Undibacterium sp. 5I1: one gene and its partner. The protein of the gene in region 1 interacts with the protein of each later gene in a pairwise test. Links are inferred from orthologs where the notes say so. Each region holds a gene or a part of one and is shown on either strand. Other genes may lie near its edges. The genes, in order: dnaE and dnaQ.

The links.
Region 2: the proteins of dnaE (region 1) and dnaQ interact in binary tests that used the Escherichia coli proteins (3 or more experiments, as listed by UniProt). The link is inferred for Undibacterium sp. 5I1 from one-to-one orthologs.

Annotation. Positions count from the first base shown.
Region 1 is NZ_JAVIWI010000001.1:2,663,878-2,679,891, reverse strand. The notes cover bases 3,866-7,982. They hold dnaE (DNA polymerase III subunit alpha), read left to right. Parts: upstream 3,866-4,197; coding sequence 4,198-7,782; downstream 7,783-7,982. Other genes in these bases: RGU72_RS11810 (O-antigen ligase family protein), read left to right, coding at 7,775-7,982; RGU72_RS11820 (sulfurtransferase), read right to left, coding at 3,866-4,048. Also shown: RGU72_RS11845 (TonB family protein), read left to right, coding at 46-711; RGU72_RS11840 (hypothetical protein), read right to left, coding at 782-958; RGU72_RS11835 (MotA/TolQ/ExbB proton channel family protein), read left to right, coding at 984-1,856; RGU72_RS11830 (biopolymer transporter ExbD), read left to right, coding at 2,032-2,460; RGU72_RS11825 (ExbD/TolR family protein), read left to right, coding at 2,557-2,985; more of RGU72_RS11820, read right to left, coding at 3,116-3,865; more of RGU72_RS11810, read left to right, coding at 7,983-9,127; lipid A export permease/ATP-binding protein MsbA, read left to right, coding at 9,523-11,271; waaF (lipopolysaccharide heptosyltransferase II), read left to right, coding at 11,280-12,326; RGU72_RS11795 (acyltransferase), read right to left, coding at 12,345-13,439; rng (ribonuclease G), read right to left, coding at 13,697-15,160; RGU72_RS11785 (Maf family protein), read right to left, coding at 15,196-15,840; 23S rRNA (pseudouridine(1915)-N(3))-methyltransferase RlmH, read right to left, coding at 15,860-16,014. UniProt on the Escherichia coli protein: DNA polymerase III is a complex, multichain enzyme responsible for most of the replicative synthesis in bacteria. This DNA polymerase also exhibits 3' to 5' exonuclease activity. The alpha chain is the DNA polymerase catalytic subunit.
Region 2 is NZ_JAVIWI010000001.1:1,575,488-1,590,261, forward strand. What follows is about bases 7,997-10,873. They hold dnaQ (DNA polymerase III subunit epsilon), read right to left. Parts: upstream 9,861-10,873; coding sequence 9,132-9,860; downstream 7,997-9,131. Other genes in these bases: flhC (flagellar transcriptional regulator FlhC), read right to left, coding at 7,997-8,200; flhD (flagellar transcriptional regulator FlhD), read right to left, coding at 8,256-8,573; tilS (tRNA lysidine(34) synthetase TilS), read right to left, coding at 10,187-10,873. Also shown: chemotaxis protein CheA, read right to left, coding at 1-2,034; RGU72_RS07050 (response regulator), read right to left, coding at 2,085-2,450; RGU72_RS07055 (chemotaxis protein), read right to left, coding at 2,504-3,052; flagellar motor protein MotB, read right to left, coding at 3,102-4,031; RGU72_RS07065 (transposase), read right to left, coding at 4,259-5,377; flagellar motor stator protein MotA, read right to left, coding at 5,502-6,362; RGU72_RS07075 (class I SAM-dependent methyltransferase), read right to left, coding at 6,821-7,624; more of flhC, read right to left, coding at 7,649-7,996; more of tilS, read right to left, coding at 10,874-11,584; RGU72_RS07100 (acetyl-CoA carboxylase carboxyltransferase subunit alpha), read right to left, coding at 11,581-12,555; RGU72_RS07105 (DNA-3-methyladenine glycosylase 2 family protein), read right to left, coding at 12,628-13,284; cysS (cysteine--tRNA ligase), read right to left, coding at 13,281-14,672. UniProt on the Escherichia coli protein: DNA polymerase III is a complex, multichain enzyme responsible for most of the replicative synthesis in bacteria. The epsilon subunit contain the editing function and is a proofreading 3'-5' exonuclease.

The DNA of each region.
Region 1 (16,014 bases):
AGAGGAGCATATTTTTGTAAATGTGGTAACAGGAGGATGGTAGGTATGGATTTTTCAAATCACCAGCAAGAGCCGGGCAAGAAGGTGTTCGGGATAGGGCTGGTAATCGCATTTCACATATTGCTCGTGTATGCCCTGATCAACGGACTCGGCGTCAAAGCAGTCGAATACATCATGAAGCCGATGGAAACCAAGCTGGTCGAAGAGATCAAGCCACCGCCACCGCCGCCAGATGTACCGCCACCGCCACCGCCCAAGCTGATGGCACCACCGCCGCCGTTCATACCACCGCCAGAAGTTCAGGTGCAACAACAGGTCGTCACGCCCAACACCATCACCCAGGTATCCCAGGTCAAGCCGGACAGCAATGTCCTGCCTAAAACGGTCGCCCAACCTGTTGTCGAAAACAAACCCGCCGGTCCCTCCATGGTACCAGGGGTGATTGACTTCAACGCCGCCGGTTGCAAACCAGAATACCCAAGAGCCTCGTTACGCAACGAAGAAACCGGCACCGTCATGCTCTCCGTCGTCATCGGCGCTGACGGCAACGTCACCGACGTCAAGATCGACAAATCCAGCGGATTCAGAGGACTCGACAACGCCGTACGTGCCCAATTACTCTCCGGCACCTGCAAAAACAAACCCGGTACCGTGGACGGCAAGCCCCAAACGACCACCACCAAAGTGCAATACGTCTGGAAGCTCGACTAAGACTGCCTAAGACATATTGGAAATAAACACGAGAAATACCAGCAGTACCAAGAAACACACCAAACCTGGGTCAGCCAAGCCACACGCCAAGCCAGCCCGGGTCAGCACTACCGAACAAAGCAATACTAGTAACTCTTACAGTAAGTCTCGCAGTAACTCTAAGTAAGGCCAAGCAAACGCCAGCCAAGCCAGGCAAACGTAAGCCAACCCAAATAACAGCAACAGTAACAACAACAGCATTTGACATGCCAATTTACGAAGGAAGTACGCACATGAAATTCAGTCTGAAAGCCCTCCTGGCCGCCGCCGTGATTACCCTCACCACCAGCGTCGTCACTGCCCAAGCCCAAACACCAGAAGCCAGTGCTCCTGCCGCCTCCGCCAGCGCCGCCGCACCAGCTGCAGCCGCCCCGGCAGAAGCCCCAGCCGCCACTGACCTCACACCAGCCGCAGCCCCAATAGACAAAGACAAAGTCGTTGACAACCCATACGGCCTCGACGCCCTCTGGAAAGGCGGCGACTTCGTCACCAAAGGCACACTCTTCCTCCTGTTCATCATGTCCATGGGCAGCTGGTACATCCTCATCACCAAAATTATTGACCAATTCAAATTAGGTGGCCAAGCCAAAGAAGCGCAAACCAAGTTCTGGAAAGCCGCCTCCGTCAACGCTGGCGTCACCAGCCTCAAAGAAGGCAGCCCATTCCGCTTCATCGCCGAATCCGCCACCAAAGCCAGTGACCACCACGAAGGTGCTCTGTTAGAACAAATTGACCTCAACTCCTGGATCTCCATGTCCATCCAACGCGCCGTCGACAAAGTACAAAGCCGTCTGCAAGATGGTCTGGCTTTCCTCGCCACCGTTGGCTCCACCGCACCATTCGTCGGACTGTTCGGAACGGTATGGGGTATTTACCACGCGCTGACCGCCATTGGTGCAGCAGGACAAGCCTCCATTGACAAAGTCGCCGGCCCAGTTGGTGAAGCCTTGATCATGACCGCCATTGGTCTCGCTGTGGCGGTTCCAGCCGTACTCGGTTACAACTTCCTGGTACGTCGCAACAAAACTGCCATGGAAAACATCCGTGCCTTCAGCGCTGATCTGCACTCCGTCGTCTTGTCTGGCGTGATGTCCAAAAAAGCCTAAGTCGTGAAGGAGTACTTACCAGGCAAAGCTGCAAACGACCGCAGCCAAGTAAGTATCAGGTAAATACCCCAAAACGCAGCGCACAACAGCAAGCAACACCAGAAGAGGTGGCAGCGCCACCTCCTCCTGAACAAAACACAAAGTACAGTATCTGTCATCTGAAAGAGAACACACTATGGCAATGGCAATCGGCAACGATGGTGACGGCGAAGACGAAGTCAACAGCACCATTAACACCACCCCATTGGTCGACGTCATGTTGGTTTTGCTGATCATCTTCCTGATCACCATCCCCGTCGTCACCCACACGGTTCCGGTCAAGCTCCCAGCGGAAATTAACCAACCGTACAAAACCAAACCAGAAAACATCACCATCGCCATTAACAAAGACGGTGACATGTTCTGGAACGAAGCCCCGGTCGCAGACACCAATGTTTTATTTGAGCGTCTCAAAGCGGTCACGAACCAAGTACCGCAACCGGAACTCCATATTCGTGGCGATCAAAACACCCGCTACGAATTTGTCGGCAAAGTCATCCTCACCGCCCAGCGCGCCGGGATCGCCAAGGTCGCCTTTGTAACAGAACCACCGCCGAAGAACTAAGTAAGACAGAGTAAGAACGAAGCAAGAACCAAGTAAGAACGAAGCAAGAACCACGGCAGTCACCAGCGGTAAGAGTGAAAGAACGAAAGGAATAGTATGGGTATGCAATTAGGCTCAGGCAACTCGAGCGAACCGGAAGTCATGATCGAAATGAACATGACCCCCCTGATCGACGTCATGTTGGTCTTGATTATCATGTTAATTATTACCATCCCAATTCAGAACCACGCAGTCAATCTGAATATGCCGGTGAATTCACAATCCAAACAAACCGATCCACCAATCGTGATCTCGATTGACGTCGACTTTGATGGTACGGTATTGTGGGACGGTGTAGCGATTCAGAATAATGCCGAGTTGGAATCCAAACTGACGGCAGTGGCGGCGACGCCGAATCAACCGGAAGTGCATTTACGTCCGAACAAGCTGGTACCGTACAAAGCGGTGGCACATGTGATGGCCGAGGCGCAACGACTGGGTGTTAATAAGATCGGTATGGTTGGTAATGAGCAGTTCTTGAAGTGATGCGTTAAAAATTGCTAGAAAAAATTACTTTGATGACAGCTTAAGAGCCAGATCAAATAAAAAGGCTCCAATTGGAGCCTTTTTTACGACGACTGATATGACTTTATGGTCTATCGCTAGCCTAATAATATTATTTTGAAACTTGCTCTGCCTGTTCCGATCCAGCTTCAGGCGCGATACTGGTGATCTCTAATTTTTTGCAATGAGGACATGACTTGCCCGGCACATACCATGAGGAAAGCTGCTCTCGTGGTGTGACCACGGCCCGGCATGCATAGCATTGTTCGGTGTCTGTCGCTTCTAACTGCGGGTTAAGTGCAGTCCGATAATCGAAGACGAAGCAGTCGCCGTGATAATGCGCGCCACCAACTTCTTCAAAATATTTCAAAATGCCACCTTCAAGCTGATAGACATTATCAAATCCTACGTTTTGCATGTGAATAGCGGCTTTTTCGCAGCGAATTCCACCTGTGCAAAAGGTAACGACAGTCTTGTCGTTGAATGCATCACGATTTGCTTCAATCACCGCCGGGAATTCAGTAAACTTTGTAATACGATAATCAATTGTATTATCGAAACTACCGACATCTACTTCAAAGTCGTTACGGGTATCAACCATCACCACAGTTTTACCTTGATCGTCATGACCTTGATCTAGCCAGCGCTTAAGCGTCTGCGCATCTACGGATGGGGCGCGACCAAGCTCTGGCTTAATCAGCGGCATACGCATTGTGATGATTTCTGCTTTTAGCTTGATCAATAATTTGGTGAACGGCTGCGTCGCGGAGAGGCTTTCCTTCGCCACAACATCGGCAAAGCGCGGATCAGTATGTAACCAGGCCATATAGGCATCAATCTCATGACGGAAGCCTGCCAAGAACATATTGATACCTTCTGGTGTCAATAAAACGGTACCTTTAAGATGGAGTTCCTGGCATTTAGCGATAAATTCTGGACGTTTTTCAGCGGTATCGTTGAAGGTAATAAATTTGTAAGCCGAGATGTTGACGTAAGGCAGGTCATGTGAATTAGGACTTGCCAAGGTAGAAGTTGCAGACGACATGGAATAGATTCAGTAAGTCATTGATTTAGCAGCATTATAAACTTTTATGCCAGTAATTTTCCAGTTTTACTCACTTAACCTAGAAAACCAAATCCCGATTTGGCTGCACAGAAATCGTTTTCCCTTCACCAGCACGGTAAAATACGAGGATGACTACTGAACTACCTCTTCCCCAAGATTCAAGCCTTGCGATAGCCGCAACTGTTAACACCGATGCCGCGTTGGCTGCAACACCAGCCCCAATATCAGTCTTGCATCAAAACACTTTTCCTCAATTTGTACATTTACGTTTGCATTCGGAATATTCGATTGTCGATGGCTTGGTGCGTATTGATGATGTCATCAAGGCGGCGCTCAAAGACAAGCAGCCTGCGTTAGCGATCACTGATTTAGCTAACTTGTTCGCGATGGTCAAGTTTTACAAAGGTGCTCGCAGTAAAGGAGTTAAGCCGATTGCTGGCTGCGATGCATGGATTACGAATGATGCAGACCGGGATAAACCATCGCGCTTGTTGTTGCTGGTAAAAAATCGCAAAGGCTATTTGCAGTTATGCGAGTTGTTAGCGCAAGCCTGGTTGAGCAATCAACATCGTGGGCGTGCAGAAATTCGTTTTGAATGGTTGCAGGCATTATTTGAAGCAGATCAAAAAACAAGTGAGCAACCAAGCTTAATCGTTTTATCTGGCGCTCATTTTGGCGATGTTGGCATCGCGATTGATAATGGTAATTTAGATGCGGCTGAAGCCAACGCGCAACGTTGGGCGACTATTTTCCCTAATCACTTTTACATTGAAATTCAACGTGCAGGGCAGCCGAACATGGAAGCGCATGTGCGTCAAGCGCTTGCATTAGCAACTAAATTACGCTTGCCCGTTGTTGCTACTCATCCTATACAGTTCATCAACAAAGAAGACTTTATTGCCCATGAGGCGCGTACCTGTATCGCAGAGGGCGATATGTTGGCCAATGGTCGTCGCGTGCGACGCTTTAATGATCAGCAATGCTTTAAAACGCAAGCTGAAATGGTCGAGTTATTTGCCGATCTGCCGGGTGCCTTACAGAATGCAGTTGAGATCGCCAAACGCTGTAATTTGACTTTGGAATTAGGTAAGCCAAAGTTGCCAGATTTCCCTACACCGGATGGCATGACGATTAATGATTTTTTGGTCGCAGAAGTTGAAAAAGGATTAGAGCTAAGACTGGCGCAACTTTATCCCGATGTGGAAAAGCGCGAACTACAAAGAGAGCGCTACGAATCTCGCCTGAAGTTTGAGACCGATACGATTATCAAGATGGGCTTCCCGGGATATTTCTTGATTGTTGCCGACTTTATTCAATGGGCAAAAAATAATGGCGTACCAGTTGGTCCAGGCCGTGGATCAGGTGCCGGTTCATTGGTTGCGTATTCCTTGTTGATTACCGATCTGGATCCACTTGAATACAATTTGCTGTTCGAGCGTTTCTTAAATCCAGAACGGGTATCGATGCCCGATTTTGATATTGATTTTTGCCAAGAAGGGCGTGATCGCGTCATTCAATATGTGAAAGATCGATATGGAAAAGAGGCGGTATCGCAGATCGCAACCTTCGGCACCATGGCCGCAAAAGGTGCAATCCGTGACGTTGGTCGTGTACTCGATTTTGGCTATATGTTTTGCGACGGCATTTCAAAACTGATCCCGTTTAAACCTGGCAAACAAGTCACCATTGCCGAGGCGATTATTGAAGAGCCAATGCTGGCCGAGCGGCAGGAAAACGAAGAAGAAGTCAAAACCCTGCTCGATCTGGCACAACAAGTCGAAGGTATTACCCGCAATATTGGTATGCATGCCGGTGGTGTTTTAATTGCTCCTGGCAAGCTCACAGATTTTTGCCCTTTGTACACGCAAGGTGGCGATTCTGGTGTGGTATCGCAATACGACAAAGATGATGTCGAAGCTGTTGGCCTGGTGAAGTTCGACTTTTTGGGTTTGACTACACTGACGATTTTGGATCGTGCCGTTCGCTACATCAAAATGTTAGACCCAGCGATGGCCGATTTTGATCTGGCTAAATTGCCACTGAATGACAGACCGTCTTATGAGTTATTAACCAAAGCGAAAACTGTTGCCGTATTCCAGCTAGAAAGCCGCGGTATGCAAGGCATGTTAAAGGATGCACGTCCGGATCGGTTTGAAGACATTATCGCTCTGGTGGCTTTATACCGCCCTGGCCCTATGGACCTTATCCCCGATTTTTGTAAACGTAAGCATGGTGAGAAGTTTGATTATCCTGATCCGCGTACCGAAGGCATTTTGTCCGAAACCTACGGCATCATGGTGTATCAAGAGCAGGTAATGCAGATGGCGCAGGTGGTCGGCGGTTACTCACTCGGCGGCGCCGATTTGTTGCGTCGCGCGATGGGTAAAAAGAAAGCGGAAGAAATGGCGGAACATCGTCAGATTTTCCGTGATGGCGCTGCTAAAGACGGTTTGCCGCAATCCAAAGCCGATGAGATTTTCGATTTGATGGAAAAGTTTGCCGGCTACGGATTTAACAAATCTCATGCTGCGGCTTACGCGTTGTTGTCTTATCACACGGCTTATCTCAAAGCACATCATCCTGCCGCGTTTATGGCAGCCAACTTGTCGCTGGCAATGGATGACACCGACAAGATTAAAATTTTGGTGGAAGATACGCTGGATGTCTGCAAACTGACTTTGCTGCCGCCGGATATTAATCAATCAGATTATCGCTTTATTCCTGTCGGTGAGCCGGGAAAAAAAGCGACGCAAATTCGCTATGGTCTGGGTGCTGTAAAAGGCTCAGGACAAAATGCAATTGAAAGCATTGTTGCCGCTCGTACTGCCGGCGGACCCTTTGTCAGTTTGTTTGACTTTGCCAAGCGTGTAGACAAACGCCAAGTGAATCGCCGCACGTTTGAATCATTGATACGCGCTGGTGCAATGGACAGTCTGGGCAAAGATCGTGCAGTTTTATTAGCCACTGTGCCGCTGGCGATGGAAGCTGCAGAACAAGCAGAAGCGGAAATAAATCAAGTGAGCTTATTTGGCGATCATGAAGATATGATCCCACCGCCGGAGTATGTCAAAGCAGAGCATTGGACTGACAAGCAGCGCTTGATGGAAGAGAAATTAGCACTCGGTTTTTATCTGTCTGGTCATTTGTTTGATGCCTATGCACCGGAGGTTCGGCAGTTCATCAAAACTACTTTGTTGAAGTTAGAACCTTCACGAGATGTGCGTTTGATTGGTGGCGTGATTGCTGCATTGCGTACCCAAATGACACAACGCGGCAAGATATTAATCGTCACCTTAGATGATGGCACTGCCACCGTCGATGTAACGGTTTATAGCGAAATGCTGGATGAGTGTAAAAACTTATTTAAAGAAGATGAGTTCTTAGCTGTATTCGGTAAAGTATCAGAAGATAGATTCTCTGGTGGACTTAGAATCACTGCTGAAAAAGTGATGGATATCGGCAGGGCGCGTGTAGAGTTTTCGCAAGGCTTATGTTTGTCATTAGACGCAGGTGCTGATCTGAAGAAATTACAAGACATACTCAAACCTAGTCTTAATCCAGCGGGCTGCCCGGTTTTGATCCGCTATCGAAATAAAGAGTCATGTGCCGAATTATATTTATCTGATCAATGGCGAGTCAGTCCAGACGATCATTTACGACAAAAATTAGGTGAGTGGTTATCGCCGGACAAAGTGCAGATTGAATATGCCTGATCAACTATCTAATTCTCATATCGAACCAGCGATTACTATGGACATTACTGAGTCATCTTCTGGGTGGCGCTTAGCAATGCCGCAACAAATATTAGCCTGTCTTCCACTGACTTTATTTTTTCCAGTCGGTGTGATGTATCTCGGCGTTTTATTGTTTTATATCAGCTTGCTCGTGTCAGGAAATTTTTCTCAAAAGTTACAAGTTGTTCGTGCTAGTCCTATGTTGTGGCCAGTGCTAACGCTAAGTGCTGTCAGTATTGTGATTGCGCTGATACACAACAGGCCCGCTGGCGAATTCTGGTCTGGTTTTTTTCACTACCAGACCTATCTATTTTTGCTCCCGTTTCTCAGTGTAGGCGCCGGTGTATGGCAACAAAAAGCATTGAAAATATTTTTTGCCGGAGCGATTTTTGCGGCTACTTTGTATTATTTAAATTTTCTCCATGTTTTGCCGAACAACACCATGTTCCGTAGTTATGTTGTGTATGAAGGAAATAAATCGATCTTACTAGGGGTCTTGCTGGCCTTGTCCTCTGCCTGGATGTTGCACGAATTACTTCTGCGCAAAGATCACAAGCTAGTCAGAATAGTCGTATTGATTTATGTCGTTGCAGCCTTGATGCTGCTGGCAAAAACTCGCACTGCCAGTGTGACTTTTGTCTTGCTTTGCCTGATGATTGCATGCCGCAATTTGCGTTGGTCGTGGCGCAGCGCTGCAATATTGGGATGTCTGATAGCCGGATTCGCAGGCGCATGGCAATACGTTGTTAATTTGCCTGCTCCTGCCACCTGTGTGGTGAATGAGATGCAACAGACCACACCTGTGCAAATATTGCTCACTAGGGCTGAGTGCACAGTGCATCAGATACATTCTTTTGGTCAGGGTAAAAGCGTCGGTGATGACGGCATGCGCCTGGAGATATACAAGGTCACCAGTCAGATCATCGCCGAGCAACCGTGGACAGGACACGGCATTGCCAATTGGATGCCACTCTATCAGGAGCGTGCCAAATCGCTGAGGAGTGGCACCATGACCACGCCTCATAATGACTATCTGCTGTACTTTACCGAGCTAGGTATTGCGGGTGTTGCCGCTTTGTTATGGATATGGTGTACGCAATTGCAAGTAGCCTACCGTATGCGTGCCTCGCCGAATGACAGTGATCGTGCCATGTTGCTGGCGATGCTGGGAATGACCATGATGATAGGCGGGATGTTTAATGCGATCTTACGTGATGGTGTCTTTGGTATGGCGTTTATGATTTTGCTTGCCATTCCGCTGGCCGGGGTAGGCAGAAGTAACATCAGAAGTAATAACGAAAGCAACATCAAAAATAATAAGTAGGACTTAATAAGTATGACTTAATAAGGAGGGCTTACGCAAAACGGAAAGCTGTTTGCTGCCATTCACACGGAACCAGAGGGCTTAATATAAAACATCAAGACCTCTCAACACAGAGACACAGAGGCACAGAGAAAATCAGGAGAACAGCGAAATCCTGCCTTAGTCTTCATTTGTTCTTCCTCTGTGCCTCTGTGCCTCTGTGCCTTTGTGGTGAGGGGTTTTGATTTTTCCGTAAGTCCTAATAATGAGCGCGAAGGCAAAAATAAGCACAACAAGCCTGACATCGTATAGTCAATTAATTAAAAAAACGAAAAGGATCGTCCAATCAATATAAGCCTCTCAGAGCAAAAATGCCCTGGAAGCCGCATAAAATATGGACAATGAAAAATTAAATAATGGCAATTATCAATCAACAGACACTAGAAATTTCTCGACGTTTATGGGCGTCAATGCGCACACACCGCAACATGTTATGGATTACTGTAATTACGATGTTGCTAACGGCTTTGACGGAGGCCATGTTTCCAAGAGTATTTGGATATCTGCTGGATCATGGTTTTAAGGGTGAAAAAACCAATTTACCATTATGGAAAATCCCCGCCGCCATCGTCGGTATTTTTATTTTGCGCGGACTATGCACCTTCACTACCAGCTACTTCATGTCATGGATCGCGGCTAGTCAGTTAAACGATTTACGCGCCCAAGTTTTTGCCCGGATTTTAAGTGTGCCGATTAATTTTTATCAAACAGAATCTAGTGGACGCGTGATTAATACCATCATGTTTGAGGCGCAGCAAATCGTAGAAATGGTCAAAGTATCGATCACGACTTTATTCCGTGATTCATTTACTGTCGCGGTATTGTTCATCTATTTGCTGTGGATTAATTGGAAATTGACTTTGGTTACCTTGATCCTGATTCCTGCAATGGCCTTGCTGATACGCAGGGTCAGTAAGCGACTGCGCAAGCTCAACCATGATCAGTTAGAAGTCAATGGCGAGCTGACGCAGGTCATTGAGGAAACCACTCGCGCTAGCCAGGTGATCCGTATTTTTGGCGGGCAAAAATATGAGCAACAGCGCTTCGATCTAAAGAATGAAAAGCTGCGTGGCTATGCGATGAAAACTACGATTGCAGTCGCATCAACCACGCCAATTACCCAAATACTTGCGGCTTGTGCGGTTTCCGTAGTGGTCATGTTAGCGGTTGTCCAAAACAAGACTTCAGTGGGTAATTTTGTTGAATTTATTATGGCGATGATGCTGTTATTAGCGCCCTTAAAAAGACTAGCTGATCTTAACGGTCCCTTACAACGTGGCATGGCCGCAGCAGAATCCGTGTTCTCCATGATAGACGCCGTGCCAGAAAATGATAGCCCTAGCGCCGCTGCATTAACTGCCAGAGCTCAAGGCAAGCTGGAATTTATTAACACTAGCTTTAGCTATCCAGGCCAAGAGCAAATTGCACTGAAAAATATCAATCTAAGTATCCAGCCTGGAGAGACCTTGGCCTTGGTGGGTATGTCTGGCGGTGGCAAGACCTCGCTGGTGAATTTGGTGCCGCGGTTTTATCAGGCAACTGGCGGAGATATTTTATTGGATGGCGTTTCGCTCAATAATATTTCACTCACCAGCTTGCGCGCGCAAATCGCAATGGTCAGCCAAAGTGTGGTCTTGTTTGATGATACGGTCGCCGCCAATATTGCCTATGGTGATGCACAGCCAGACCGGGTGCGGATTGCTGCTGCCGTTACCGCTTCACATATGGATGATGTTGTACAGGAATTGCCTGAGGGCCTGCAAACCATGATTGGTGACAACGGGAGCCGTTTATCTGGCGGCCAGCGTCAACGCTTAGCAATTGCCCGGGCGATCTATAAAGATGCGCCGATTCTGATTTTGGATGAGGCAACTTCAGCCTTGGATTCTGAGTCCGAGCGCGCAGTGCAATCGGCATTGGACGAGCTGATGCAAGGCAGAACGACTTTAGTGATTGCACATCGTTTATCTACGATAGAGCGCGCCAGCCGGATTGCTGTGTTAGTCGACGGTAGTATCAGCGAGATAGGGACACACGCAGAGCTGCTGGCAAAAGACGGTGTGTACGCTAATTTATATCGCCTGCAGTTCACGGCATCAGCATAAATCTCAGTATGAATGCAGAATCTATCAGCGCGGCACGCATCTTAGTCATCGCCCCAAACTGGATTGGTGATGCAGTCATGGCGCAGCCTTTGTTGCAGCTCTTAAAACAACGCTACCCACAGCATGCGATTGATGTACTGGCAGCGGCTTGGGTTGCGCCCGTATTGCGCGCCATGCCGGAAGTCGATAGCGTGCTGGAGACACCGTTCAAACATGGATCTTTGCAATTGCGTGAGCGCTGGCGCTATGCCCGACAATTACGTCAGCGAGCTTATGTTGCTGCCTATATTTTGCCGAATACCTTGAAGTTTGCTTTAATCCCCTGGCTGGCCGGTATTCCGAAACGGATCGGCTATAAAGGTGAGAGCCGGTACGGACTGATTAATGTAATGCATCATGACGATCCGCTTGCGCCGCGCGCGATGGTACCGTTTTATGCCGCATTAGCCAGTGTGCCAGCAAGTACAGTAGTCACAACGATTCCACGTCCCAGCTTGTCGGTTGCACCTGCGCAAATTGCCAAGGTGTTAGAACAGCTTGGCTTGTTGGTAGAAAAGCCGGTGATCGCTTTCGCACCGGGGGCAGAATTTGGCAATGCAAAACGCTGGCCGACTAGCCATTTTGCGCAGTTGGCAATACAGATTTTACAGATGCGGCCAGATACCCAAATCGTTTTGCTAGGTTCGCCCAAAGATCAGGCGGTGTGTGAAGAAATTCGCCAGCTTTGCCCGCAAGTCCATCATCTGGCAGGCAAGACCAGCCTGGATCAAGCGATTGCGCTGATCGCCAGCGCCGCTACGATCGTCAGTAATGACTCGGGCCTGCTGCATATTGCCTCGGCATTAAATCGTCCTGTGATCGCCTTATACGGACCTACGGACCCTGACCATGCGCCGCCATTTTCAGATATCGCTTATTCACTATCCTTGCGCTTAAGTTGCTCGCCATGTAAACAGCGTGAGTGTCCGTTAGGCCATCAAAATTGTATGCAGCAATTAAGCAGTGATAGCATCTGGAAGATCGTAGAGCAGATAGAGCGGATAGAGCAAGCTTGAGATTGCAGTCTCGGATATCTAGCCGGGTTTATTTTCCGAACCCGGTTTGAGAGACAATCTCCGTGGCGGATAAAATAAATACGCTAGTGATGAGAACGCCGATCGCTTACTCAAGCGATCAATCAGGATTGGTATTGCAACACCGGCAAGGCAGCCAAGCAGCAAATGTACCGCTAAATTACTCACTCCCAATAATTTGCTTAGCACTATCCGCAGGCCGCTTGCCACCAGCACATGCATCAGATAAATCGTCATCGAGCATGAACCGATGAATGACAGCAAAGCTAGTGATGGTGGTAAGCCAGCCCGTGCCGTAGGTTGCGATAATTGGGCTAGAAAAACAGCAATGCTACAAATGAAGACGATAGAAATCACCGCCAGTAATAAGCTCAGCAGTCCCTGCTGCAGATACGTCAACCCTAGCCCTTGATGAAAACCCCATTGTGCCGCCACAAATGCGCACGTACTTGTGGTCAGCCATAGCAGAGGCCGTGTGGTGATGACCTCAGCAAGCTGTTCGGATTGTATGCCCAGTACAAAAAACACAAAGTAAGCCATAAGATAATCAATAGGGAAGGGCGCAACCATGTTGCCGTTGCCATTACCAACGTACAGCGCAGAAGTGATAAGCAATACCAAGGCTAAGGGACGCAATTTAGATGACGCTACGTTCAGCTGAAGAAAACGATGCAGTAAGGTCGCTAATATAAATACCAAAAATAGTACATATAAAAACCAAAAGTGCGCACGAGGCATCCAGAATAAAGCCAGCACTTCTGCAATACTGACTTTGCCATTTGTGTATTTAGATAAAAACACTTCAACCATGCCTTGCAGTAGAGACCAAACTACGTAAGGATAGGCAATGGTTTCCAGCTTACCAATGAGCAGATTTTTAGCGCCGTATTTTTGGAATGAGGCATTAAAAAATAGACCCGATAAAAAGAAAAACAATGGCATGTGAAAGCTATAAATCACACTATCGATCAATGAGTAGGTAGCTTGATCAAAAGGGATTCCGGCATTCCAGACACCGCGGGCCACATGACCATACACCACCAGTAAAATGCCGATGGCTTTAGCATAGTCAACCCAGATAGCTCGATTTGTCATAGGTGATGTTGTCGGCAGATTTTTTATTTGAATATCAGACGTCCAATCATTCTGCGGCTTACAAGCCTAAAATGCGCCAGAGGCCGCAGAATGATTGGACGTTCTAAGTTTAGCAGTTCCCTTTTATATTCCTTAGTTCAGTAAGGTGCGCCATGCGCGACGCTTTACTTAAGCAACGTCATTTCTAGCGCAAATTATTTCCTCGGCTTGATTGGTACTCATGGTGCACCCTACTGGCTACTGACTAGCAGAGACCTTTACATCAAAATAATATCGTACTGTTCCTGTGGGAATACGCTTTCTACTTGCAGCGATATCGGCTTACCGATGAAGTCTCCTAGCATAGCTAAATGCTGCGACTCTTCTTCTAAAAACATATCAACTACGACTTGCGACGCCATCACGCGGAATTCTCGCGGGTTGAATTGTTTGGCTTCACGCAGCAGTTCGCGCAGGATTTCGTAGCAGATGGTGCGGGCAGTTTTGACTTGACCTTTGCCGCTACAGGCTGGGCAGGGTTCGCACAAAATATGTGCCAAAGACTCTCGTGTACGTTTTCGGGTGACTTCCACTAAGCCGAGTGCAGAGAAACTAGATACGGATAATTTGGTACGGTCACGTGACAGTGCTTTGTTCAATTCTGCCAGTACGGCGGTTTTATGTTCCTCATTCTCCATATCAATAATATCGAGGATGATGATGCCGCCGAGGTTACGCAGGCGTAGTTGACGGGCAATTGCGTGCGCCGCTTCCAGATTGGTTTTAAAGATGGTGTCGTCAAAGTTACGACCAGCGACAAAACTGCCGGTATTGACGTCGATGGTGGTCATGGCCTCAGTTTGATCGATGATCAGATAACCACCCGATTTAAGATCGACCCGGCGTCCTAATGCACGCTGAATTTCTTCCTCTACGCCATATAAATCAAACAGCGGACGCTCGCCCGTATAGTGCTGTAGTTTAGGTAAAACAGAGGGCGTGTAGGTGGTACCAAATTCATGCAGCATCACGTAATTTTCACGCGAGTCAATCTGTATCGTAGCCGTTTCTTCATTGACGAAATCGCGTAATACGCGCTGCGCCAGATTTAAGTCCTGGTGCAATAAAGTTGCTGGCGGTTGGGTCTTCGCCATTTGCGTAATATTGGCCCAGGTGCGACGCAAATAGTCGACGTCGGATTTCAGATCCTGATCCGAGGCATCTTCTGCCATGGTGCGTACGATGAAGCCACCTTTTTCGCCCGGCTGCTGCAAGCTTAATACCTTGGCGCGCAGAGCTTCGCGCTCGGCTTCGTTTTCTATTCTTTGTGAAATGCCGATATGTGAATCTTGCGGCAGATATACCAGCATGCGGCCAGCGATAGAGATTTGGGTAGAGAGTCTGGCGCCCTTGGTGCCGATAGGATCTTTGATCACTTGTACTGTCACGGATTGACCGTCATACAGCAGCTTTTCTATCGGTGTCAGCGCATTATTGCCACTCTCTTGTGAGCGCGCATCCCAGATATCGGCGACATGTAAAAACGCAGCACGCTCTAAACCAATATCGATAAATGCAGATTGCATACCGGGTAATACACGTACCACTTTGCCGAGGTAAACATTGCCGACCAGGCCGCGGGACAGGGTGCGTTCAATATGAAGTTCTTGCACCGCACCCTGAAAAATCAGAGCAACACGGGTTTCTTGCGGGGTGATGTTGATGAGGAGATTTTCGCTCATAATTTAATAAAATATTCGATACAATAAATAAGCAATTAAGGGATGTGAATGCCAGCTTGACGTAGCAGCGTGGCGGTCTCAAATAAGGGCAGTCCCATGATGCCAGAATAACTGCCGCTGATGTGGGAAATAAAGCGCGCCGCAGCACCTTGGATACCATACCCGCCCGCTTTGTCGTAGGGTTCTGCGGTGATGCAATAGGCCAGAATTTGTTCTTCGCTTAGCTCTGAAAAAGTTACTTCAGAGCGCTGTGTTATGTGCCAGTGTTCTTGCCAGTGTTCATGCCCATGCCAATGCATGCCAACTACCGCAAGGCTAGTCAACACCGCATGAGTTTGACCCGATAAAGCACGTAACATGTCGCAGGCTTCAGCCTGATCTGCGGGCTTGCCAAGAATACGGTCATGGATGACGACGGTTGTATCTGCCGCCAATACCGGACGCGGCGCTAATTTGCGTTGTTGCATGATGCTCCAGGCGACTTGAGCTTTTTCCTGGGTTACGCGTTTGACGTAATCTATGGGCGTTTCGCCAGGCAAGACGATTTCAGTGACATCGGGACCGCGTGGCGCGGTATCACGTAATAAGAGCAGATCAAAATCGATACCAACCTGGCGCAGTAACTCACGACGGCGCGGACTTTTGGAGGCAAGATAGATTTTGTTGTCGATGATGGGCATAGGGTGTCCTTTTATCTTGTCAGACCCGATGATAAGGATGATTTTGCGTAATCGACCAGGCGCGGTACAACTGCTCGGCTAATAGTACGCGCACCATGCCATGCGGTAATGTCAGGCTAGAAATGCGGATCAGCATATCGGCTTTCGCTTTAAATTCTGCATCCAGACCGTCTG
Region 2 (14,774 bases), 1.1 Mb from region 1 along the record:
TAAAGCAGCGACATCAAGAATCAAAGATACGCCACCATCACCCAAAATAGTAGCACCAGAAATTCCTGGGATTTTACGATAATTGGATTCAATATTTTTAACGACTACCTGCTGCTGCCCTACTAAATCATCAACAAATAGCGCTGCTTTTTTCCCATCAACTTCTACGATTACAGCAATACCATCAGAAGGCTGTGTAAATTTAGGTTGGATATCAAAACATTCGTATAGAGGAATTAAGGGTAAGTATTCTCCACGCACTTTAACTACTCGCCCCTTACCACTAATTTCTTTGATATCTTGCATCGCAGGCTGCAATGATTCCATCACAAAGCCAAGAGGTAATATATAAACTTCCTCACCGACCTTAATCGACATGCCATCTAAGATTGCCAGTGTCAGCGGCAACGAGATAGTGATGGTCGTACCAAATCCTTTAGCTGATCGAATATCGACCACGCCTCCCATGGCAGTAATATTGCGTTTAACCACGTCCATACCAACGCCACGCCCGGAAACATCGGTAACGGCCTCCGCAGTTGAAAATCCTGGCGCAAAAATAAGCAACCAAACTTCGCTGTCAGACATAGCATCAGATACGGGCAAACCATTTTGCTTGGCTTTAGCGAGTATTTTTTCACGGTGCAATCCACCGCCATCATCACTAACTTCGATGACAATATTACCGCCTTGGTGAACTGCAGATAACGATAACTTACCGGCCTCGTGTTTACCTGCCTTTAGCCTGGACGCTGGCATCTCAATACCATGATCAATGCTATTTCTGACCAGATGAGTTAAGGGATCAACGATTCTTTCGATCAATCCTTTGTCTAACTCGGTAGAGGCGCCATAAGTGACGAACTCAACTTTTTTACCAAGTTTGCTCGCTAGGTCACGCACCATTCGCGGGAAACGGGAAAAAACATAGTCCATAGGCATCATACGTATAGACATCACTGCCTCTTGCAGATCACGCGTATTTCTGGTCAGGTGTGCCACGCTACTAACTAAGCGCTCGTGTTCAATAGGATCCAGTACTTGGGTGCGTTGCTCCAACATCGCTTGCGTAATCACTAGCTCACCGATCAAATTGATCAGCTGATCCACTTTTTCAATACCAACCCTGATCGTCGACGACTCCTGCGATACCGATGCTTTTTCAACTTCTTTCTTAACTAAATTTTTCTTATCAGCACCGACAAGATTAGAACCGGATACAGGCTCTTTATTAGTAGCTGCCGGCGATTGTTCACCACCCGCCAGAGGAGGAAACATTGATTCAATTGGCTCGAAAAAGCCATAACCTAAATCGTCGTCAGATTGATTATTTTTTGAACTAGCTTTAGCTGAAACAAAATCGGTTCTAGTAATTTTTAAATCATCAGGGTTCAAGATAAAAGAACATATTGCAATAATATCGTCCTGACTTTCGTTGGTGTTCAAGGTAACGACCGTACGACCTTTTTCAACTTCCTCTTTGCTAATAAATCCGAGTAAACCTAATTCAGATACGATAGCTTTAATGTCATCGGCAGATATCGGAGGTAGCTCTACCCGAAAACAAGATGTGTAAATCACGTTCTCGTGGTCTACATCTCTCGATCTATCCGCAAAACTAGCAACTGGCGCAGCAATGGGTACAGCGTCTTGCGACAAAGATTGCAGCAACATTCTGACATCTGCTACGGCATCCTGATCCACTGGGCTGCCATGCTTATGTCCATCCAATTGCATTTTTAAGATATCTTTTGCAATCAAAAAAGCGTCGACGTGTTCAGATGTTAAGGCCATCTCCCCTTTTCTGATCTTATCTAAAAGTGACTCAAGTATATGTGTCACTTCAGTCATATCAGTTAAGCCAAATGTAGAGGCGCCACCTTTGATGGAGTGTGCTGCACGAAATATGGCATTCAGATCTTCAGGATCGGGGGAGGAAATATCGACGGCCAGCAATAGTTTTTCTTTCTCCGCAAGCAGCTCTTCTGCCTCGTCGAAAAAAACTTGAAAAAACTGACTCATGTCAATCGTCATTGTCGTACTCCGTGATTGGCTCGCATTAAAAAAGTAGTCTCAAAGGAGGTTTATCCAATGACTTTTTTAACGACCTCAGTTAACTTCTGAGGATCAAAAGGTTTTACCAACCAACCGTTTGCACCGGCAGCTCGACCTTTCGCCTTCATATCGTCACTCGACTCCGTAGTCAACATAAGGATGGGTACTCGCTGATAGGTTGGTAGAGCACGCAAGGACTTAATCAAGGTTAAGCCATCCATTCTGGGCATATTTTGATCAGTTAAAACGAGATCAACTACTTGATTTCTCGCTTTCTCCAAACCATCTTGCCCATCGACCGCCTCGATAACTAGATAACCAGCTGCTTTGAGACTAAACGCCACCATTTGTCTCAAAGAACCAGAATCATCCACTGCTAAAATTGTCTTGGCCATCATCACTCCGTTATGCAGATTAAAGGGACACACATCCCATCATCATTGAGTAGTTAAAATAACTCAATGTCACCACTATCTAAATGTTTTTGATTTACAGCTTTACGCAATAAACTTTTTAATTCAATGCTTTGTTTTTCTAACCGCTGGGTTATATCTTTGAGCAATAAGGCTATTTCATCCGTTTCACTATCAAGCGGAATGCCATCGCCAACCAAACCTAGATTGCTCAAAACCTCTCGTAAACCGGCACTGCGTTGAACAGTTCGGGAAATAAGCTGGCTAGTAAGATCCTGGAATTGAAGGCTAGTAACAGCAGCATTAATATGAACAGCAATGTCAACTTGTATCACTTTAAGTCGATCAATACTGGCAGTTGGTGCCGCGCCAGAGGAAATAACCAAATCAATTTCTTCTTGCTGACTGGTTATGGCTGCATGCAAGGCCAAAAAACTCGCCCCAAGTTTTTCGATCGCCTCAGCGAGCAGAATAGTAGTTTGAACTAGATCAGTCTCTACTTCCAGCAGATGTTCGTTCCCATGACTTGAGACGCCAGACAAGAGCTCTTTTACATGAGACCCTAATACTTTCTTTTTTGACATATTCAGCATCCCAATTTTCTATTCATCTGATCCGATTATGCCCGTGTAACTATTGCACCACTTTTACAGGAACTTCAGCTGAGGGCTCAGAAGGATTTGTCAGTTCAATTGAACCACCGTCTTGTGAAGCAGATTGTTCAGCTTTTTTATTCATAACGATGATACTTATGCGTCGATTAATCGGATTGAGAGGATCTTCTTTATCAAACAAAACCGATGATGATAAACCGACGACTCTTAGAACCTTAGTTTCATCCATACCGCCGTAAATCAGTTCACGACGAGACGCATTTGCTCTGTCAGCAGACAGCTCCCAATTACTATATCCCTTCTCGCCACTGCCATAAGGTGCTGCATCGGTGTGCCCAGACAAACTGATTCTGTTTGGCACATCGTTTAATGCCTTACCAATCTCATGCAGAATTTCTCTTGTATAGGGTTGCAAATCAGCTTTTGCAGAGGCAAACATCGGTCTGTTTTGCTCGTCAACCATCTGGATACGTAAACCGTCGGTTGTAATATCTAATAATAGCTGCTTCTTATACTGCTTTAATATCGCATTTGACTCGATTGCCGTCTCAATCTTGCCCTTCAAAACCTTAAGCCGCTCGGCATCTGCTTTTGCTAATGCGGCCTCTGCAGCTTGAAGGTTATAACTCTTTTTTTGCGCCTCAACATCGCCTTTTTTATTTTGACCATCACGCAAAGTAAGATCTTTACCGCCACCTTTAATGACACTCGAGCTGTCGCCACTACCATCACCGCCGGCCATGGCGACCTTGAGCGGAGTTTGGAAATACTCCGCAATCCCATTAAGATTACCTTTTGCTGTTGAACCGAGCAACCACATCAACAGAAAAAACGCCATCATCGCGGTAACAAAGTCAGCATAGGCAATTTTCCATGCTCCACCATGATGCCCGCCAGCGACCTTTTTTATTCGCTTGACGATAATCGGTCTTAGTTCCTCATTAGCCATTCTGCATTCCTGATCAGACTATCGAGCTTCTTGCAAAATACCCAAACCAGTAAAGTCGAGCATGGGTGTGGCCACTGTTGCGATTGGTTTTCTTGTTTGAAGCGGTACATGTGACATGAATTTGTGCCGGATTATCGTTTTATGGCGTGTCAATCCCTATGTGACCATCACTGCCCCTATGAACGTTGGGAAACGTTGTTTTTTTCGACTCTTTAAAAGCAAAGCTGTTACGTAAATAAACGCATCAACTGATCTGCGGTCAATACCAATAAACCAAACATCAAATGCGACATCACTTTTTCGCTACCACGCACCCGTACTGTCGTGCCACCAAATTCGTCTTTCAGCCTGCCATTGGTACGTTCAGCTTGCGTGCGTTCTTTATAACGCTGTTGTTCATGCGGGGCGAACGGTTTCTTCTCCCCGCCGCGTGCGTTGTGATCAATTAATGGCACGTGGCCAAGACTTTTGCTGTGTGCCCTTAACTCTTCACTGCAATACGCTGCATCCATCAAATCGTACAAATTCGTTACTCGTGCGGCCGTCATCGTTGCTAACGGCACCGCCGTTTGACTATCGTGCACCGAGGCGCTGGTCAATAGCGCACTGATGGCAACGCCGCAGTCAGCGGTGTCGATATGCAGCTTGTAGCCGTTCCAACTCACTTTATAACCTTGCGCATTGCATTTAGTGCCGCGGTCACACTCTTTGGGTAAAGCATTGACGATGCTCGGTAAAGTTTGCGTCAACTGCCAGCCTATCTTGGTCACTTTCTCTTCCTTTGGCGGCCTTATCTCGCCTTTCTTTGGCCGTCCACGGCGCTGCTTTTGGGCCTTTTCTACGGAAACAACTTTCATGTGTTTCTTCGGCTTCTCGCGCGCCGCAATCGCCGTGCCGTCACGGCTGATGTGTCCAATGAGGCTGTCGCCTAAATAACTCTTGATCAGCGCTTCGTGCACTTTCTCCGCTAATTTGGCTTGGGCAAATTCGCCAAAGGCGCGCGAAAAAGTGGCTTCATTCGGAACTTCTTTCCACATCTCAAAGCCGCACAGCCGTTTTAAACTGCGATCCATCGTCAATCGTTCTATTAAGGCCGCTGTTGTATTGAGCCCCAACACAGCTTTGGCGATGAAGGCGCTGGCCAATGCACCACGGTCATGCGGTTTGCGTCCTATCCCTTGCCATTGGTCCGACACAAATTCTTCGATGCGCACCCAGTCTAGTACATGAATCAATTTTTCCAGCTTCGGCGTCAGTGACCCGCATTGCTGTTTTATCTCCGGTAGCAAATCGTGTTGCAGTAAATTCCAGCGTTGCATTATCAGCAGGCGTTGTGTAGGATTCATAGCGGAGCGCAGATGGTTGTTTAGTCACTTTCATCTTGCCAGAAATGGCCGCTCCTTTCTCATCTATTTTGCGCTTCTCGCAATAAAATTACTCTCCGGTGTTTCGTTTTGCAAGAACCTCTATCTACTTAGATTTAGATTGCTTAATGTGTTCTTCTAGCTCACTAAATGTAGGTCGCTCCGTCGAATACAAAACTTTACGCCCAAACTCAACAGCAAGCGCCGGAGCATATCCGTTTAAGCTGGCCAGCAAAGTTACTTTAATGCATTGAAAGGTTTTAGAGGACTCGTCCAGTTGTTGCTCCATCAGACCAGCCAATGGCCCAACGAAACCATAAGCGAGCAAAATACCTAAGAATGTTCCTACCAAAGCATGTGCAATCAAAATACCGAGCTCTGCTGGCGGGATACCAACTGACTCCATTGTGTGGACCACACCCATCACCGCAGCAACAATACCAAAAGCAGGCAAACCATCACCTAACTTAGCAATAAAATGTGCCGGTGCCGCACCTTCATGGTGATGCGTTTCCAGCTCATTATCCATCAGATTTTCGATCTGAAATGCATCCATATTTCCGGACACCATCAACCTTAAATAATCCGCAATGAATTCCATTAAGTGATGGTCAGAAGCAACGAGTGGATACTTGCTAAAAAGAGGACTCTCTTCCGGCTTTTCAATATCACCTTCAATTGACATTAAGCCCTCTTTACGTATTTTTGTCAGCACATCAAACAGCATGGTCATCAATTCCATATACAAGGCTCTGGTGTATTTGGAGCCTTTTAATACACCAGGAATTGCTTTTAAAGATGCCTTCAGGGTTTTACCGTTATTGCCGACCAAGGAAGCCCCAACGGCGGCACCACCGATCATCAGCAATTCGAGTGGCTGAAATAAGACGGCGATGTGTCCGCCGGACATAACAAATCCACCGAACACTGACCCCATCACAACTATATAGCCAACGATGACTAGCACGAGCCAGACTCCTTATGAGAAAAGAACCAAATATAAACGTGGAAATTAATCAGTAAATTAATCATCACATCAATTTGATCAATTAAGAGATACAGGAAACAATTGCAAAAAACCGAATCTATCAACAAAAATAAGAGACAACGCTTCGCTGCTTTTTACGGGAATAGAATATACGTAAATTCAATATACTCCCCATTATTTTTATTAAAAACACCTTACTGTCCAAGTATTACCTGGACAATAAAATATACTACCTAGGAGTACCATAACCGATCACAATCAAAGTTCAAACAACAATAACGCAAAAGGTACGAAAAATTTACATAAAGAGACGTTTATTTCTCACTACTTCAAGCTCTTGGCTAAGCCAAATATTTTATTCTTAGCAGCTCTGCACTATTCTCTTGAAGCTTAAAAGCAATTGAGTATTGCCTGAGGAATACATTACATGATTACTATTATATGCGCCATACATATAGTGTTGGATCATTAGGATTTTTATTTATACACAAGTCGGGAGCAACATTCGGCACTATAAATTCATAGCTAAGCAGTAATGACCCTGGCGTCATTTCTTTCCGCACTTTCTCCCATAACGATGGCATTGCAGCAGGCGAAAGATAAGCAAATACAACATCGAATTGGTTCAAATCAATTCTCTCGTAGCTACGGAATAAAAACTCAACTTTGGCTCGATTAAATTTCGCTCTTAAATAACTGATAAACCACGGCAATGGCGCGATTTCAACACCATAAAAAAAACTGTCCCGCCTTACTTGCGCCAATTTGAGAACCAAGCCGCCCAGCCCACTGCCAACATCAACAAAATGGACAGGTCTGTTTGGCAATAACTCAAATAACGTCGGCAACAAAGAGGATTTAGATGGGTAATACGGCACCTGCGTGCGAAACGTACTCCAAAAAAGTAAAGCCAAAAAAATAAAACCACATAAATAGTAATAACGTGGAATATCAAAGGCCAAGAGTACGAAGACAGCAAGGGGAAAGAAGAAGTGAATAATCCACCACCACCAATCCATTTTTCGCCAATATGAAAAACAACAGGCAGCAATTGCTTGCGCAAAAATGATAATAATTGGAGGAATATTTTTTTTGAAGCTGACGCCTACAAAAAAAGTAATGAGGAGGCAAAGAAGGAAGGAAAAAATCTGTATCAATAACGACTGCAAGGCAGGCGGGAGCAATGGCTTACCCGCCAAAGAAATATCATTTTCGTTTGTTTGCTTTGACCTTAGGTTCAAAAAGGCTCCGAAAAATCGTCTGCATTATGCAACCATCGCTATTGAGTCTAATTCACGCGCTCTTTTAGTCTTGCCTGCTCGTGAAGGGACATGGCATAAACCACATGCATAATCATCATGCAAATCCAATGTGTGTGCAACAAATTGCCCGCCACATTTGTTGCATTTTGTGAATTTCAGAATTTTCGCATCAAAAAACCTCACCAAGGTCCAAGCGCGCGTCAATGACAGCACTGGCTCATCACCTGCTTGAGGCGGTGTTTGTTCTAAATAAAGTCGATAAGCTTTGACAACAGCTTCAATGCCACTGATATCCGCATGATCATGCAAATACTTGTGAATGTTCATAAATAACGATGAATGGATATTTGGCTGCCAAGTAATAAACCATTCTGTAGAAAAAGGCAGCATCCCTTTAGGAGGTGATACACCCTTTAGCTCTTTATATATTTTCAACAATCGCTCGCGAGACAAACTCGTTTCGGACTCCAAAAGCTGCAAACGTGCGCCAAGATTGACTAAATCAATTGCCAACCGAATTTCGTGTGCTTCATTTACTACGCTTTTGCTAGCCATTTTGCTCACCTCAGTGTTGAAAAATTATTAAATAGTCAGAAACTAATGAATCTCTTTAATGAATTTCTTCAACAGCTTGTCCAGCCATTAAAATTGCAGCATGAGAATGTGCCAAGGCGCGTTCTTTATTATAATTTGTCAACATGCACAAAATGGCACTGTCTTCAAATCTAAAGCGAGCAAGCATCATGTTAGAGCCAGCAAGCTTAAGAATCTGTGCGTTGTTCAACCCTTCAATCAGGTCAGCGATTTCTTTCGCTATGCCTAAACGAAATATCGCAGTAGCTTTGTCAGCACGAATCATTTGCTGAGCGAGCATCAGATAACTTAAGTTAGCGTCGCGAATTTCAGCCATCATATCGTTCGGTGTCATTTTTCTACCCTCCATCTTGTTTAACCCGGCACAGAGTTCGTTGCCAGTGAGATACATTGTGGATGCAAGAAAAATACCGGAGTATAGGCAGGAAGAGGTATTTAAGATGAGTAAAAACAGAAAAAACTCGTAGGAGTTTTTCCTACAAGCTATATTTGATTTCTTTTAGAAAGAATTCGAAAAGAATTTTTGATTTTTATTATTTTTAGAAAAGATAGTTTGTTCAATTAAATCAAGAACTTAGGTAAAAAATTAATATACTTTGCTCTATCTTCAATACTATTAACGGCACCGAAATCAATAACTTTAGGGTTTATTAAAAATATTTTTTTATTTATCTATGTTTGTTTAACGACGCAAAAATCCAAAACTTTAGTAAAAAATTGAAAAATATTTTGGAAGAAATCGCTTGCTTGCAACAAAACATGCCGAAAACCATACAAATCAATGATTTTTTATTATTAATTTGTATGGATTTGGAATTGTGGAGGGATGAACTACTGACAAAAGTTGAAAATATAATCATGTGCAATTAAAAATTGCAGTCAATGCAGAGATTTATTCTGCTGTTTGACTATTTGAATGCCAAATACTTTGGCCACGCACTTCTTTACCTAAACCGACCAACAAGGTCTCATGTGCAGCAAGCTCATCATCAGAGGCGCAAACAACAATAACGCCTTGCAGCGGAATGTCTGGAAGTATCTCCTCTACCACAGACACTTTTTCTTCCACTTCAGTCTCTATAGCAAAACTATTTTGCCCACGAGACATCGCCAGGAACACATCCGCCAATAACTCGGCATCTAATAATGCTCCGTGGAGTTTTCGGTGCGAATTAGAAACGTCATAGCGAGTACAGAGGGCATCGAGAGAGTTACGCTTTCCTGGATGCAACTCCTTTGCCTGCACTAATGTGTCAGTAACTTGCTCTACATAGTCGGTAAAGACAGGCAAATTAAGGCGGAGAAACTCGGCATTAAGAAAACCGACGTCAAACGGTGCATTATGGATAACAACTTCTGCATCTTTAATATAAGCGCAAAACTCTTGGACAATTTCTGCAAATTTAGGCTTGTCGCTTAAGAACTCTGTTGTCAATCCATGAACGGCTAACGCGCCCTCTTCCGAGTCACGTTCAGGATTAATGTAGCGATGAAAATTATTGCCAGTTAGCTTGCGGTTAACTAATTCTACGCAACCAATCTCAATCACTCTGTCGCCAGTTCTGGCGTTGAGTCCTGTTGTTTCCGTATCTAAAACAATTTGTCGCTTGATATTTGTCATTTCATACTCGTCATTATTTTTATTAATATTATCTAATTGATAGCAATAGTATTTAAAACTACGTAATTTTTTTTAAATCAATTAGATGAGATCAGGAAAATTTAGATAACTTTCTCGCATTAAATCTAAGGAAAACTAACTATACTCCCCATCATAATTCCAAAAAATGGCTGCTACCTCAATGATTATATGGACGACCTAATATACATACCGGGAGTATAAATATAATCATCTAAATTTACGCATCGACGACAGCATAAACCAGAATAAACACCGCGTATATTTTGGTACCTCACTCTTAAACTTTGATTCTTTTACGTGCTCGGTTAATTAGCATCAGATTCCCACTTGATACAGATTTTTACGTTTGCATCGTCTGTGAAAAATGCGGACTCCATGCCGACACCAGCAGCAAACAAGAGTTTGCTTCCAGCAGATATAAATGGCAAACGTTCTCGTTGCCAAAATGGGATTTTCAAGGTTTGGTAATGACTTTTGATATCTCTGGTTGGCCGATTAAATGCCAACTTCAAGCGCTCACCACCTTGGCGAGGATGTATAGTCAAAACTTGTTGCTTTAACCAAGTCAGATCAACTCCCGTAGAACACTCTTCAAAATATAAGGTTCCACCGTAACTGAGAAATGGGATGCTGGGCTCGCCATTCCAACTAAATTGTATTGGAGTTATCTCACTGCCTTTTACAACATCTTTCGGGGAAGCGTAAATCTTATTCTTGTATCGATGAATCCCCAACGTATCGTGAAAGACACTAATTTTTGCGTCGTCTCGCCCATCAAAAAGCTGATGTCGCATTTCTGTTAGCCTGGCGGTGGTTGGCATGCGCACGCCCTGCTCTCCCAGCCAAAATCGCAATAAATTATCGATGCGGTCAGCGCTGTAATTGCGCAACAAATTAATATCCAATGCGCCATCTATTTCGCAGACACTTCTATCTTGCCGCGCTAATTCCGTCAGTAATCGGTTTGTTGACTGGGCGTGGGAGGCACTTCTTGCCAAGCGTTCAGTGTAGCCTGGCGAAATCACCGATAAGACGGGCATCACCTGATGTCGTAAGGCATTTCGGGCATAACGCTGATCTGCATTAGATTCGTCGTCGACATAAGCAATCGTTGCTTCCTCGGAATAGTCTAACAAGCTTTGTCGCGTCACTCTAAGCAAGGGCCTGGCCAACATGACGGTATCAGACCCTAACAATTTAGGTGCTTTATTAGATAAATCCATCCCGGATAGCCCAGCAACACCAGAGCCACGTAATAACTGTAGCAATACAGTTTCGGCCTGATCGTCTTGATGATGCGCCGTCAGGATAATAGGTAGTTGTCGTTCTTGGCATAAAGCACCTAGCGCTTTATAGCGTGCCTCACGTGCAGAGGATTCGATACCATCCTTGCTTTGCCGATCCACTATGACTTTGACGCCAGCAAAAGTAACACCTGACAAAGCACAAACCGATGCGCAATGTCTGAGCCAAGCATCGGCGTTAATGCTTAAACCATGGTGTACATGAAATGCAAAAAGTGGGATTTTATGCTTCTGGCAAAACTGATTTGCCAAAGCGAGTAAGACTGAAGAATCTAAACCGCCGCTATAAGCGACAGCCAAGCCTTGTTCCGGCAAAGACAACGCATTTTTAGAAAGTATCTCGTTAAGCGTGCGTTCAAAATGATAAGCCAACGTACGCTCATTTTTGGTCGCCGTCATTCTGACAGTTTAGTTTCCTTGAACTTACCATAGCTCATCAATTTTTCATGACGTGCTGCCAATAAATCTTTGGTTTTAACACCTTGAAATTGACGCAAAGTATCTGCTAATGCACGCTTTACGAAAGCACACATTTGCTTAGGGTCGCGATGCGCGCCGCCTAAAGGCTCATTGATAATTTTATCGATCAAACCCATCGCTTTTAATCGATGCGCTGTAAGACCTAATGCCTCAGCCGCATCCGCAGCACGGTCAGAAGTTTTCCATAAAATAGAAGCACAGCCCTCAGGCGAAATCACTGAATAAGTTGCATATTGCAGCATCAATACTGCATCGCCAACCGCCAATGCCAACGCGCCACCAGAACCACCCTCGCCGATAATAGTTGCGATCAGTGGCACTTTTAACTCTGCCATCACATACAAATTGTGGCCAATAGCCTCAGACTGTCCGCGTTCTTCAGCGTCAATCCCAGGCCAGGCACCCGTGGTATCGATAAAAGTAAATACGGGAATATTAAATTTCTCAGCCAGCTTCATCAGACGCATGGCTTTTCTGTAGCCCTCTGGCTTCGGCATACCGAAGTTACGCATTGCGCGTTCTTTTGTGTCGCGTCCTTTTTGATGCCCGATTACCATGCAAGACTGTCCGTTAAAACGAGCCAATCCACCAACAATTGCCTGATCATCTGCAAAACTACGGTCGCCGTGTAACTCATGGAAATCCGTGAATATTTGATTCACATAGTCCATCGTATAAGGACGTTGCGGATGACGAGAAATTTGTGAAACTTGCCAAGGAGTGAGTTTTGCATAAATATCTTTGGTCAACATCTGGCTCTTTTTAGAGAGCCGGTCGATCTCTTCAGAAATATCTACTGCAGAATCATCTTGCACAAAGCGCAATTCTTCAATTTTTGTTTCGAGCTCTGCAATAGATTGCTCAAACCCCAGAAATGTCGTTTTAGTCATTGTGACTCCCAATTGACAACATTGATCTCAACATTAGTCAAAACCAAGCCGCTGTTTCTTAACTTTAAAATATTATTCTGCTACCGGATCAAGGCTGCGCCATAAATACCAAGTTGCAACCGTGCACCAAGTGCCCCAGTTTGCAGCCACCTCTCTTGCATCACTGCGAGAAACGGGCTCACCGGAAAAATAGTTAGTACTAATGCCTTTAAGTAATCCGGGATCATCCAAAGGCAAAATATTCGGACGGAGCAGATTAAATATCAAAAACATCTCTGCTGTCCAGCGTCCTATGCCCCGAATTTGTATTAACTCTGAAATGACGTCTTCGTCGGCCATCTCCGCCCATTTATCGACGTGCAGTCTTTTCTCTTTAAAATGCTCAGCAAGGTCAAGAATATATTCTGTTTTGCGTTTGGACAAGCCGCAGGCAAGCAATTTATCGCTCCCGACTTTCAACACTTGTACATATGTACATTTTGGGCAAAGTTCGAGAAAGCGTTGCCATAAAGCATCTGCGGATTTTACCGAAATTTGCTGAGCTAAAATAGAGCGAGTGAGGGTTGTAAAAGGGTCATCGCGACCAATTAGATACAAATCGCCAAATTGAGGGATCAATTTGCGCATAATTCTATCGCGCTTCATCAACTCAACTTTTGCACTCTCCCAATATGCTGGTACTTGCGGCATATCTTTAGATGAAAGACCTATTTTTTCGATAACACTCATGCCCTGCGCCATTCGGTCAAACCACCAGCTTTGTCCTCAAGAATAATGCCCTCAGCTAAAAGTTCGTTACGAAGCCGGTCGGATTCAGCAAAATTCTTTGCTATTTTAGCCGCAGTACGCGCATCAATCCTTGACTGGATCTGGGTCATATCGTTGTCATTCAAAATTTGGGGAGATGCATGCAAATACTCGCTTGGCGAGCGTTGTAGCAAGCCTATAGTTCCAGCTAAGGCTTTTAATTGTCGCGCAAGTATAGGGGATTTCGTTTTATTCAGGTCATTTGCCAAGTCAAACAAGACAGAGATTGCAATTGGCGTATTGAAATCATCCAACATTGCGTCAGCAAAACGTTCGGCGTAGGCATCACTCAGATCCAGAGGTAATGCGTCACCTGGTATTTCTTTTAAAGCATTGTACAAACGAGTCAAAGCTGATTTTGCATCATCCAAATGCGCATCAGAATAATTTAGTGGGCTACGATAATGCGCTCTTAATATGAAGAAACGAACCACTTCCGGGTCATATTTTTTTAGAACATCACGGATCGTAAAAAAGTTGCCCAACGATTTAGACATTTTTTCGTTGTCCAAACGCACAAACCCGTTATGCATCCAATAATTAACGAAAGTATGCTGATGAGCGCCCTCAGACTGGGCAATTTCGTTTTCATGATGAGGGAACTGCAAATCTTGCCCGCCACCATGGATATCAAATTGCTCACCCAATAAATCGCCTGCCATTGCTGAGCATTCAATATGCCAGCCCGGTCGTCCCGTTCCCCATGGCGATTGCCATTTCACTTCTTCAGGTTCGGTTTCTTTAGCGGACTTCCAAAGCACGAAATCCAAAGGGTCACGTTTACCGGTATTAATATCGATTCTCTCACCAGCGCGCAGATCGTCTAATGACTTACCCGATAACTTGCCATACCCAGCAAAGTCACGAACAGAATAATTAACATCGCCATCAGTTGCTTTATACGCCAAACCATTTGCTTCCAACTTGCCAATCAAATTAAGCATTTGTGGAATATATTGCGTTGCCCGCGGCGCATAATCAGGTGCCTGCACACCTAAGGCCTCAGCATCCTCATTCATATAATTGATAAAACGACCGGTCAGTTGTGAAATTGTTTCACCGTTCTCAACTGCGCGTTTGATGATTTTGTCGTCGATATCTGTGATATTGCGTACATAGGTCACATCAAAACCAGAATTTCTCAACCAGCGCTGCACCATATCAAATACGACCATCACGCGCGCATGCCCTAAATGACAATAGTCATAAACCGTCATACCGCATACATACATACGAATTTTGCCAGGTTCAATCGGGACGAAGATTTGCTTTTCGCGAGTCAGGGTGTTGTATATTTTTTGTTTAGTCATGAGCTGCGTGTAAATTGTTTTGCAAGATGATTGCGCGCAATGGCATTAAGCAAATAAACTCCGTTGTCGGCATGTTTACTTGTTAAAGCTAAAGCGTGTCAA